2 regions of the Aliivibrio sp. S10_S31 genome follow, and region 1 is predicted to be linked to the other one. Evidence: predicted binding sites of a transcription regulator. Region 1 holds the regulator's gene; the other holds the start of a gene.
The links. The regulator MetJ, encoded in region 1, represses methionine synthesis genes. The targets are predictions, from matches to a motif close to TTAGACNTNTANANGTCTAA.
Positions count from the first base shown of each region.

Region 2: a site for MetJ is predicted at 1,859-1,878, ahead of metA (homoserine O-succinyltransferase). Genes of this name have one in related genera too.

Region 1 covers NZ_JAAUWR010000003.1:175,471-181,442, reverse strand. The annotation lists gene HC728_RS03800 (bifunctional aspartate kinase/homoserine dehydrogenase II) at 1-262, opposite strand, end outside; gene HC728_RS03795 (O-succinylhomoserine (thiol)-lyase) at 262-1,428, opposite strand; gene metJ (met regulon transcriptional regulator MetJ) at 1,775-2,095, shown strand; gene HC728_RS03785 (alpha-amylase family glycosyl hydrolase) at 2,215-4,236, shown strand; gene HC728_RS03780 (carbohydrate porin) at 4,647-5,972, shown strand, end outside.
Region 2 covers NZ_JAAUWR010000005.1:66,661-72,632, reverse strand. The annotation lists gene HC728_RS05940 (FAD-dependent oxidoreductase) at 134-1,780, shown strand; gene metA (homoserine O-succinyltransferase) at 1,903-2,844, shown strand; gene HC728_RS05930 (anaerobic C4-dicarboxylate transporter) at 3,109-4,437, shown strand; gene HC728_RS05925 (NupC/NupG family nucleoside CNT transporter) at 4,510-5,724, opposite strand.

The DNA of each region.
Region 1 (5,972 bases):
CAGCAGACAGTAATTCAGTTATCAATTCCTGTTGGTATGTCCGCAAAGACTCTAATGTGTTATGAGCTAAACGCCCATCTTTAGAAAGGTTATCTATCCACTCTAAAATACGGTTTGTTGTATTACCTGCTGCAGAAACAACAATCAAATCATGTTCATTTGAATATTCTTTTAAGATGGTGGCAACTCGGCGGTAGCACTCAGGGTCAGCTAAGCTGCTACCACCAAATTTGTGTAATTGACGAGAACAAGGTTTTGTCATTATTTCACCTCTGCGGCAATCGTAAATGCTTGTTGAAGATCAGCGATAAGATCTCGGCTATCTTCTAATCCAACAGATAATCTCAATAATGTTGGAGCTAATCCGGCTTCTTCTTGAGCTTCATCAGACATCGCTCTATGTGTCATGGTTCCTGGATGCGCAATCAAACTTTCAACACCACCTAAAGACTCGGCTAAAGAGAAGTATTTCAATTCTTTAACGAATACTTTCAATTGCTCAAGTGAACCATTTAGTTCAAAACTGAGCATAGCACCAAAGCCTGCTTGTTGACGCTTTGCAATTTCATGACCGGGATGATCAGGTAAACTTGGGTGGTAAATCGTACCTACTAATGACTGTTCTTGAAGACATTTGAGAACTTCCATTGCATTTTCTTCATGCACACGCATACGTGCACCCAATGTTCGAATACCACGCAGTGTTAAGTAGCTATCAAATGCAGTACCAGTAGCTCCAATACAGTTCCCCCACCATGCAAGCTCATCCGCATGATCTTTTGTTTTAGCGATAAGTACACCGCCAACAACATCAGAATGTCCGTTAATATATTTAGTCGTAGAGTGAATAACAAAATCCGCCCCTAAAGAGAGAGGCTGCTGTAGTACAGGAGAAAGGAAAGTGTTGTCTACTGCGACTAACGCACCAACTTGAGCCGCTTTTTGGCAAATTTCAGCAATATCCACCACACGTACTAATGGATTTGAAGGGGTTTCAAGTAAGATTAATTTTGGCTTTTTAGCAATTGCAGCATCTAAAGCTTCAGTATTAGATTGGTCTACAAATAAAGTTTGAAAATCTCCTTTATTTGCACGGGTATTAAACAATCGATAAGTTCCTCCATAACAATCATGGGGAGCAACAATTAAATCGTCAGGACCAAGCAGTGCCGATACCATTAAATTAAGAGCGGATGTTCCACAGTTAGTTACTACTGCACCTGCACCACCTTCTAAATCTGAAAGAGTGGTTTCTAATTGAGTTCGAGTTGGATTTCCAGAACGAGCATAATCATACTTAGGCACATCCCCAAATTCTGGGAAACTATAGTTAGTTGATAAGTAGATAGGTGGCACAACAGCGTTATGTTGTGAGTCTGTTTCAATGCCGGTACGAACAGCAATAGTTGCAGGTTTTCTTTCGCTCATAATTTCCCTTCCAAACTGCGGTGCAGTAATGTAATACCAACGATATAAACTATCTAAACAGGCTTACAAGGGAATGTCTTTATCTTCATGTCTTAAATTTCATAATTACATAAAATTAATTACCGAAATTTATTTCTAATAATAGATAATTTTCCTTCGCAATTTCCCGCTCATATAATTAATATGACTGATATACGCTAATCCATAAGTATATAGTCTACTTTACCACCACAAAATGAGACGTCAACACTTCTAGACGTCTATATGTCTTTACTTTTAGCGGTAAATATCGCTAAAATCGCCTATTCTACTTATATACATCAATAATTCTGAACGAAGGTGAACAATGGCTGATTGGAATGGTGACTATTTAAGTCCTTATGCCGAACATGGTAAAAAAAGCGAACAAGTAAAAAAAATTACTGTTTCTATTCCAACAAAGGTACTTCAAATCCTTACTGACGAGCGTACTCGTCGCCAAGTAAGCAACCTACGTCATGCGACAAACAGTGAATTATTGTGTGAAGCATTCCTCCACGCATACACTGGCCAGCCTTTACCAACAGATGAAGATCTACGTAAAGATCGTCCAGATGATATTCCAGCTGAAGCAAAAGCATTAATGACGGCAATGGGGATCGAATTCGAAGCGTTTGACGAAGAGTAAATACGTTTTATTCCTCCTCCTTTTGTCTCCTCCTTCTTTTAATAAAATTAGGAGGATTACATTCCCTCTTGGCTAATAAATAATCACAGTGCCCTACTTATAAATATAAAGGACTTACTGTGAAAAAACAGATCGCAAAAACAACAATAGCCCTCGCTATTACCTCACTTTTGAGCGCATGTAGCTCAACATCTAATAATGACCTCTCTTCCTTAGCTTATCAGTGTGATCCGCAAATGACGGCACAAAGCGATAACTTACGAATTTACCAAATCATGGTCGAAAGCTTTGTCGATGGTGATAACACAATCGGACATGGCACTGGCTATGGCCCAAGTCATCATAATGGTGACTTACAAGGAATTATTGATTCATTAGATTACATTCAATCGCTTGGTATGAATGCCATTTGGATGACTCCTGTCTTTGAATCTGCCCCTCTAGATAATCAAGACCATTGGGCTGATAAACTCGATGCTACCGGATATTTTGCTACTGACTTTTTTAAAATAGATCCACGCTTTGGCACATTAGAAAAAGCCAAAGAACTGGTTGAAGAGGCTCACAAGCGTGGTATTTACGTATTATTTGATGGCGTATTTGGCCACCATAAAAAAGGACTGATTAAGCCATCGCCAACAGGGTTACTTCCAGCAGGAGAGCACAATCCTGTTAACTACCCTGAAAGCGAAGCTTTTTATAAAGAAGTCGCAACCTACTGGATTAAAGAATTAAAAATCGACGGCTGGCGATTAGACCAAGCCTACCAAGTGCCAACACAATCTTGGACGAACATTCGTAAAGCCGTTGACGCCGCATCAAAAGAAACCTTTTATACCAATAATAAAGGTGAACAAGTAAATCCACTCGGCTATATGGTTGCCGAGATCTGGAATAACGAAAACTACATAACTGAAACAGGTTATGGCAGCGAAAAAAATCCTGCTCTTTGCTCAGCTTTTGACTTTCCTCTGCGTTTTCGCATTGCTGAAACCTTTGCAGTTAATGAAAGTGGCGTAGGACATAAAGGAGGGGATTGGCTTAATCAAGGTATGCAAATGCACGAGCTTTACCCTCCTCATGCTGTACCGAATTTAATGCTAGGAAATCACGATGTTGTTCGCTTTGGTGACTTACTTCAACGTGGTGATATTGCTAATCCAAATGACAAAAACTATTGGACTCGACACAAAGCAGCCCTCTCTTTTCAAGCCGCTTATACAGGCCCAATAACCCTATACTATGGTGATGAAATTGGTGATCAAGTTGACGGTTTTTCCAAAAAAGAGAATAAAGATACCTGTGCCATTAAAGGGCTTTGTGATGATCACATAGCTCGATCATCTGCCAAAATTGATGGTCTTACCGCCAAGTTGACTCCAGAGCAAACGGATTTAAAAAATTACGTTACCGCATTAATGCAATTACGTATTAAGCACCCTGCTTTATCTAAAGGTAAAAGAGTTAATTTAGTAGCAAATAAAGAAGTCTATATCGATCATAAACAATCTGAAAATGATGCAATTGTTTATATGGTAAGTACTCAAGAGGCAGATCAAACGCTCTCCTTAGATGCAGAACAGCTTGGGTCAAAAGGTAACTTAATTGATCTCATCACCGAGCAGATTTTTACTCCAATGAATGGAATATACACCATCCCATTATCCAACTTTGAAAGTCGATTTTTAACAATAGAAGAGCCAAATAGTACAGGACCTATCACAGAGCAAAAAGAAATAGCGCTATATGGCAGTGGTTTTATGGCGCAATGCGATAACCCTACTATCACAGACACCAACGCCCCTTTACAAGATACCTTATATTTAATTGGCGATTTCTCTGACTCTCGTTGGAGCCATAAAGAAACCAGAGCGTATCAATATAAAGGAAACAACATTTATCAAGTGGTCATCAATGAAAAACGAGGCCCTTATAAAATGCAATATGCAACAAAAGACTGGGGCGCTCAATACACAGCCGAAGGACTATCACCCAAATTGGGACAATCAAATAAACTCATTACTGGTGGCTATGGCCAAGATACCGCCATCTATCTTCCTGAAGATGGTAACTACGTTTGGAGCTTAGAGTTCACTTCCCAAGGAGAGCCAAAATCAATGATGGTTTCTAAGTGTAAATAACCCCTCCTTTACCTTAAATTAATGAATAAAATATGAACTATTTCTAGCCAACAATGTCTATTGTTGGTTAGATCACATTTCTGATTATTTCTTAATTTCCCTCTTTTACGATTTTCTTCATTATTTCTAATTTCAAAATATCTTTCGACGTGAGCCTTATCTCATAAATATTTTCAATCACTCCTACTAAGTGTGATTATTATCAAAAGAAGACCTGCCATTCATTTTTCTCATCCTTAGTACTACGCCCTATCATCCTTAAAAAGAGGAGGAGGGCAAAATACCTATTTATTTTTAATCTGTGTCTCGTTCGATAACGACAGATGTTTACTTCACTTCCCTACACTGCCATGAGTTAAGTAAACGTTTTCAAATCAAAATATCCTGAAAAAAGGAAATAGGATTTTAAGATGAAAATGAATAAATACACATTGCTTGCCGCAGCTGTTTCTACAGCACTATTTTCTGGCGCTACACTTGCAGAAACCGATGTTGCACTGGATGTCATCGCAGGTGATGAAGCTGCACCAAAAGTTGAAAAAGTAAATGGAACTGATGTTATTTCAGATGGTTGGGAAGTTCACGGTTACGCGTCAATGAACTTCCGTATGGTTGATGGCGAAACAGTAGATACTGAATTTGGTAAGCCAGACTATAAAACAGCAGGTACTCACGGAAAAAGTACTAACCAAGTTGAATTCGTAATCAAAAAACATACTGAACATGCTAATGGTGTTTGGTCTGACTTTGTCGTTCGTTCTGAATACGGTAATGGTAACTCTTACGCTTACTCATCTCCTGGTAGCCAAAAAGCCAACACAACGGCACAATTTGAAATCAAAGAAACTTATGTTGAAATTGGTGGTTTATCTTACCTAGGTGAAGATACGTCTATCTGGGGTGGTCAACGTTACCTAAACCGTTCTGCAAGTGCACTATCGGGTGAATTCTGGAAACAATCATCAGGTGTTGGTGCAGGTATTCAAACTAAACTTGGTGGCAACACAGCAGGTTTTGCAATTGTTGCTGCAGATACAGACGGTGATATCAATAATGGTCCCGGTGCTGATGGTCGACAAACACTAACCTCACACGATTTATACTACTACGGTGTTGATGTTGGCTTTGGTAGCTTAGATTTTGATTTCAAATACATCACTCAAGCTAATGTTCAAGATGATGACGGTTTTGGCGCATCTATCACATTAAACTCTAGTTACTACGGCCTAGATGGTTGGTCACAAACAGCGATTGCTTACGGTAAAGGCGCAGCGCAAAACCGTGGTGTGAACTTTGGTAGCTGGTCAGGTGGCGATGACAATGCTGAATCTATCTTCTTCACTTCAGGCGGTGTGGTAAACATTTCTGAAAACTGGCAAATGGGTTCAGAAGTAACGTATTTTGCGGCATTAGATGAACTATTTGGTGCTAAAGACCTAAAACGTTACATCGTTGCAGCACGTCCATCATACAAAGTGAACGATAACCTTCGTCTTGAAGCGACAGGTTCTTACGCTCATGAAGAAGGTGCTGAAGGTTACTGGGGACGTACTGGCGATGATCTGAAGAGTGACATTATTAACGTTGAATTAGCGGCAGCATTTACAGTTAACGCTGACTATTTCGGTCGCCCACAAATCAAACCATACGTGAGCTACATTACCGCTGATGATGAAGCAAGTGCTAAACAAATTGGCATTAAAGATGGTAAGTCAGAAACAATTATCGGTGTACAC
Region 2 (5,972 bases), on a different contig from region 1:
TAAATTAGTCAATACTTATTTAGCAAATTAAAATTTAACAAAACAAATATTAGACAAAGATAATTTAAATAACTATAGTAAAAAACAATTGAGCATAAATTGCTCTGATTTTTTCATTATGAGGGAAATCGGAATGACCAAAATTGTAATTATTGGTGGCGTTGCTGGTGGTGCTTCTGCAGCAGCAAGAGCACGTCGTTTAAGTGAAGATGCACAAATTATCATGCTAGAGCGTGGGCCTTTTGTTTCTTTTGCTAACTGTGGATTGCCATATCATATTGGGGGTGACATCAAAGATCGCGATAATTTACTACTACAAACTCCTGATAGTTTTTTAGCTCGTTTTAATGTTGATGTGCGTGTAATGAACGAAGTAATAAGCATTAACCGTAGTGAAAAAACAATTACAATTAAAAACTTAGTCGATAATACTGAGTACCAAGAAAATTATGATTTTCTTTTATTAAGTCCAGGTGCAGGTCCCATTGTTCCCCCTATCTCAGGTATTAATAACTCACTGACATTTTCTCTACGTAATGTCCCTGATATGGATCGCATTATCGCCTCAATTAGAGACAATAAACCACAACATGCAACGGTTGTTGGTGGCGGTTTTATTGGATTAGAAATGATGGAAGCTTTCCATCAACTCGGTATCAAAACAACACTATTAGAGCTAGCAGATCAAGTAATGACTCCAGTTGATCGTGAAATGGCAGGCTTTGTTCATAAAGAAATCAAAGATAAAGGCATAGATCTTCGATTAGGATCAGCACTTCAAGAAGTCATTGAAACTGAAACTGGATTAACACTTTCTTTGAGTACAGGTGAAGTTCTAAACACCAACCTATTAATCATGGCTATTGGTGTTAAGCCTGAAACCAAACTAGCAAATGAGGCTGGATTACAGCTTGGCGAATTAGGTGGTATTTATACTAATGATCAACTACAAACCAGCGACCCATTTATCTATGCCGTTGGTGATGCCATTGAAGAAAAAGATTTTGTTACTGGTAATCAAACTTTAGTTCCACTTGCTGGCCCAGCAAACCGTCAAGGCCGTATGGCTGCTGATAATATGCTCGGTCGAAATGAGAGTTACCAAGGCACTCAAGGCACCGCTATTTGCAAAGTCTTCGATTTAGCCATTGCTTCTACAGGTAAAAATGAAAAAACATTAAAACGCGAGGGCATTAGCTACGAAAAAGTATTTGTCCATACGGCAAGTCACGCAAGCTACTATCCTGGCGCTGAAATCGTTTCATTTAAACTGTTGTTTTCGCCAGAAACGAGAAAGATTTTAGGCGCCCAAGCCGTTGGTAAAGATGGCATAGATAAACGAATTGATGTTATGGCTGTTGCTCAACGAGCAGGAATGACAGTTGATCAACTTGAGCATTTAGAACTCACTTATGCTCCACCATTTGGCAGTGCGAAAGATGTAATAAACCAAGCCGCTTTTGTAGCAAATAACCTTATTAAAGGAGATACCAAAGCTATTCATTTTGATGAAGTGGAGCATCTTAATGAAAATCAAATCTTACTTGATGTAAGAAATCCTGCTGAGTTAATCAATGTTGGTTATATTAAAGGAGCAATGAATATTCCAGTAGATCAACTTCGCCAGCGATTGAATGAACTACCTAAAGACAAAGAGATCATCATTTATTGCCAAGTTGGACTACGTGGGAATGTCGCCTATCGTCAGCTTGTAAATAATGGATTTAAAGCTCGGAATCTAATTGGTGGTTATCGTACTTATTCTTTTGCTAATGCCTAATTAACCGCTTTCATCTCTAATAAAGGACGTGATCAACGTCCTTTATACACTCGACACTCTGACAATTATGAGGTAAGTTTAGAAGTATAGACGTATAGAAACCCAAAACTTAAGGATAAGTTGTGCCGATCAAAATACCTGACCAACTCCCTGCAACTGAAGTATTACGTGAAGAGAATATCTTTTTCATGCAGGAATCTCGTGCTACCACACAAGCGATTCGACCTCTTAAAGTCATTATTTTAAATTTAATGCCAAAAAAGATTGAGACAGAAACTCAATTTTTACGCTTACTATCTAATAGCCCATTACAAGTGGATGTAGAGCTATTACGTATTGATAATCGCACTAGCAAAAATACACCAACCGAGCATTTAGATACTTTTTATCGTCAATTTGAAGGCATTAAAGATCGTAACTTTGATGGCCTGATCATAACAGGAGCACCACTAGGATTGGTGCAGTTTGAAGATGTTATTTATTGGGATCATCTACAAACCATCATGACATGGGCAAAAGATCACGTCACTTCTAGCTTGTATGTATGCTGGGCAGCACAAGCTGGTTTAAAGCTACTTTATGATTTACCAAAGCGAACACGTAAAGAGAAACTTTCAGGCGTTTATAAACATACTAACCTTGACCAACACCACCCTATTCTACGCGGTTTTGATGATCAATTTTTAGCACCTCATTCTCGCTACGCTGATTTCTCTGCTGATTATTTAAAGTCACATACTGATTTGGATATTCTTGCTACTTCCAAAGAAGCTGGTGTGTATTTAGCGGCCACCAAAGATAAGCGAAATGTATTTGTCACTGGTCATCCAGAATATGATTCATTCACATTACACAATGAATACGTTCGTGACTTAGGAGAAGGAATGGAACCAACGATTCCTGTTAATTATTACCCTGACGACAACCCTGATATCACACCAAAAGCGACATGGCGTAGCCACGGGCACCTGCTCTTTTCTAATTGGCTTAACTACTGTGTTTACCAACAAACACCGTATGATCTTGAACATTTCTCTGAACAAAACTTCACAAGAGATGAGTAACCTTAACTCATTTTAATTAGCGGGTATTATTCTTCATACATACCCGCCACAAGCACAAAACTACCACTACAATCTGATAAATAGAGCACATTTTGTCCTTTTTTGATAAAAAATGAGCTTTGGTTTAATTCAGATCAACCCTGCATCTATTTATAAAATCAACAACAATCTAAATGAGAACAAGCTCAATAAAACCCTATGAAATGTAAGGTATTAATAGCCTTAGTTGATTTTAATTATAATTGCGTTAACGCAGGTGGTTGTATGTTGTATTTTGAATTTCTCTTTTTATTACTCGTTCTCTACATCGGTTCTCGATACGGAGGGATCGGATTAGGGGTTGTATCTGGTATTGGTTTGGTGATTGAAGTATTTATCTTCAAAATGCCACCGACCTCTCCGCCCGTTACAGTAATGCTGATCATCTTGGCAGTTGTTACCTGTGCTTCAATATTAGAAGCCGCTGGTGGTTTAAAGTACATGCTGCAAGTTGCTGAGCGGATTTTAAGAAAGAATCCAAAACGCGTCACCATCATTGCTCCATTTGTAACTTATGCAATGACGTTCTTACTAGGTACAGGTCACGCTGTTTATTCAATCATGCCTATCATTGGTGATGTAGCATTAAAAAATGGTATTCGTCCTGAGCGTCCTATGGCTGCCGCATCTGTTGCGTCTCAAATCGCAATCACTGCTTCACCATTATCTGCCGCAGTTGTGTATTACCTAGCTCAACTGGTTGATATTGATGCTTCTATTACATTAATGTCGATTTTAATGGTTACTGTGCCTGCAACGCTATTCGGTACTTTAATGCTGTCTCTTTATAGCTTACGTCGCGGTAAAGAATTGGAAGATGATGAAGAGTATCAAGCACGTTTGCAAGATCCGGTTTGGCGTGAAAAAATCCTAAATACAACATCAACATCTCTTGATGAAGAGCTACCAACAACTGCACGTAATGCCGTTCTGATCTTCTTAGGTGCCATCGTTTCTATCGTTATTATTGCTATGTGGCCAGAAGTGCGAACCATTACTGATGGCGGTGCACCAATCAAAATGTCCGTTGTTATTCAAATGATGATGTTGGCTTTTGGTGGTGTGATTTTACTTGCAACAAAAACCGACCCTCGTGATGTTCCAAATGGCGTTGTATTTAAATCGGGAATGGTAGCAGCAATTGCTATTTTTGGTATCGCGTGGATGTCAGATACCTATTTCCAATATGCCATGCCTCAATTTAGAGCTGGTATTGTAGATATGGTAACGCTTCACCCTTGGACGTTCGCCCTATCTCTATTTATCGTATCTGTTGTGGTTAACTCGCAAGCAGCAACAGCTCGTATGATGCTACCTGTTGGTTTGGCTCTGGGTTTAGAGCCTGCACTGGTTATTGGTTTAATGCCTGCGGTATATGGGTACTTCTTTATTCCTAACTACCCATCAGATATTGCAACCGTAAACTTTGATAGCTCGGGTACAACTAAAATTGGTAAGTACTACTTTAACCACTCATTCATGTCAGTCGGTTTAATCGGTGTAGTTTCAGCCTGTATTCTTGGTTATGTCTTAGGCCAAATTGTGATTGGTTAATTCTACTCATCATTACAAAAAAAGCCCATGCAAATACCATTGCATGGGCTTTTATTTTCAATAAACGATGTTTTACATTGCTAAGCTAAAGAATAAACCAGCTAAACATGCACTCATTAAGTTAGCTAATGTACCCGCTAATACTGCTTTAAAGCCCATGTTTGCAACGTCAGCACGACGCTCTGGAGCCATCACACCAATAGAGCCTAATTGCACAGCAATTGAACTGATGTTTGCAAAACCACACAGTGCAAAAGTAATAATTACTTGGCTGTATGCTGATAACTGATCTTTATGCTGAACAAAGTCGATAAATGCAACGAATTCATTAAGAACCACTTTTTGGCCAATGTAAGAACCAGCCATTACCATTTCAGCTTTTGGAATACCGATAACCCATGCGATTGGAGCAAATAAGTAACCAAATACGGTTTGCAGTGTAATACCAGCAAAACCAAACCACTCAGCAACCATTTCTAATCCGCTGTTCAGCATTGCAATAACACTAACAAAGGCAATCAACATAGTACCTACAGCAACCGCAATCTTCATACCATTCATTGCACCACTTGCAAGAGCATCAATTACGTTGCTTTGCTCACTTTTATCAATGGTTACATCATGTTGGTCAACAGGCGTTTCTTGCTCAGGAATTAAAATCTTAGCCATTAATAAGCTACCAGGAGCAGCCATAAAACTTGCAGCAATCAGATATTTAAGTTCCACACCTAAACCAGCATAACCACCCAGTACACTACCGGCAACCGATGCCATACCACCCGCCATTACAGCGAACAGTTCAGAACGAGTCATTTGAGCTAAGAATGGGCGAATAAGAAGAGGAGATTCACCTTGAGAAAGGAAGATGTTACCTGTTGCAACGAGAGATTCTACTTTACTGGTACCTAAGAATTTTTGAATTCCGCCACCAAGAACAGAAATCACTTTTTGCATAATACCTAGATAATATAGAGCGGAGATTAGAGCACTGAAGAAGATAATAATAGGAAGGACGCGAATAGCAAAAATAAAACCAGAAGAAGCAAGATCACCAAAGAGGAATGCTATCCCTTCATCGGCAAAACCAAGTAAGCTAGAAACACCGCTACTTAATCCCGCTAACGCTTTTTGCCCCAAAGGAAAATACAATACTAAAGCAGCAAAAGAGAGTTGTAATAAAAAGGCTTTAAATACTAATTTCCAGTTAATTGCTGAACGCTTCTCTGAAAATACCCAAGCACAAAAAATCAGTGCGCACATGCCTAATAGGCTAAATAAAATATTCATAATTATGCCTATGAGATTTTAGAATAAAATGAAGAAACAAAAGGAGCCGCCATCGTAGATGACGAGATCGGTGAAGAATGACTACACCAAGAGGAAGTTATAATAGAAATAAAGATATTCATTGTTTACCCTTTACAAGCTGTTTAACAGTAGCTGGTCCTAGTCCTTGGGGTCATTCACTGTATCCCTGTGACGGCTTGTATTGGGAGAAGGAGTATACATATAGATGATTTAAAATCACGAATTAT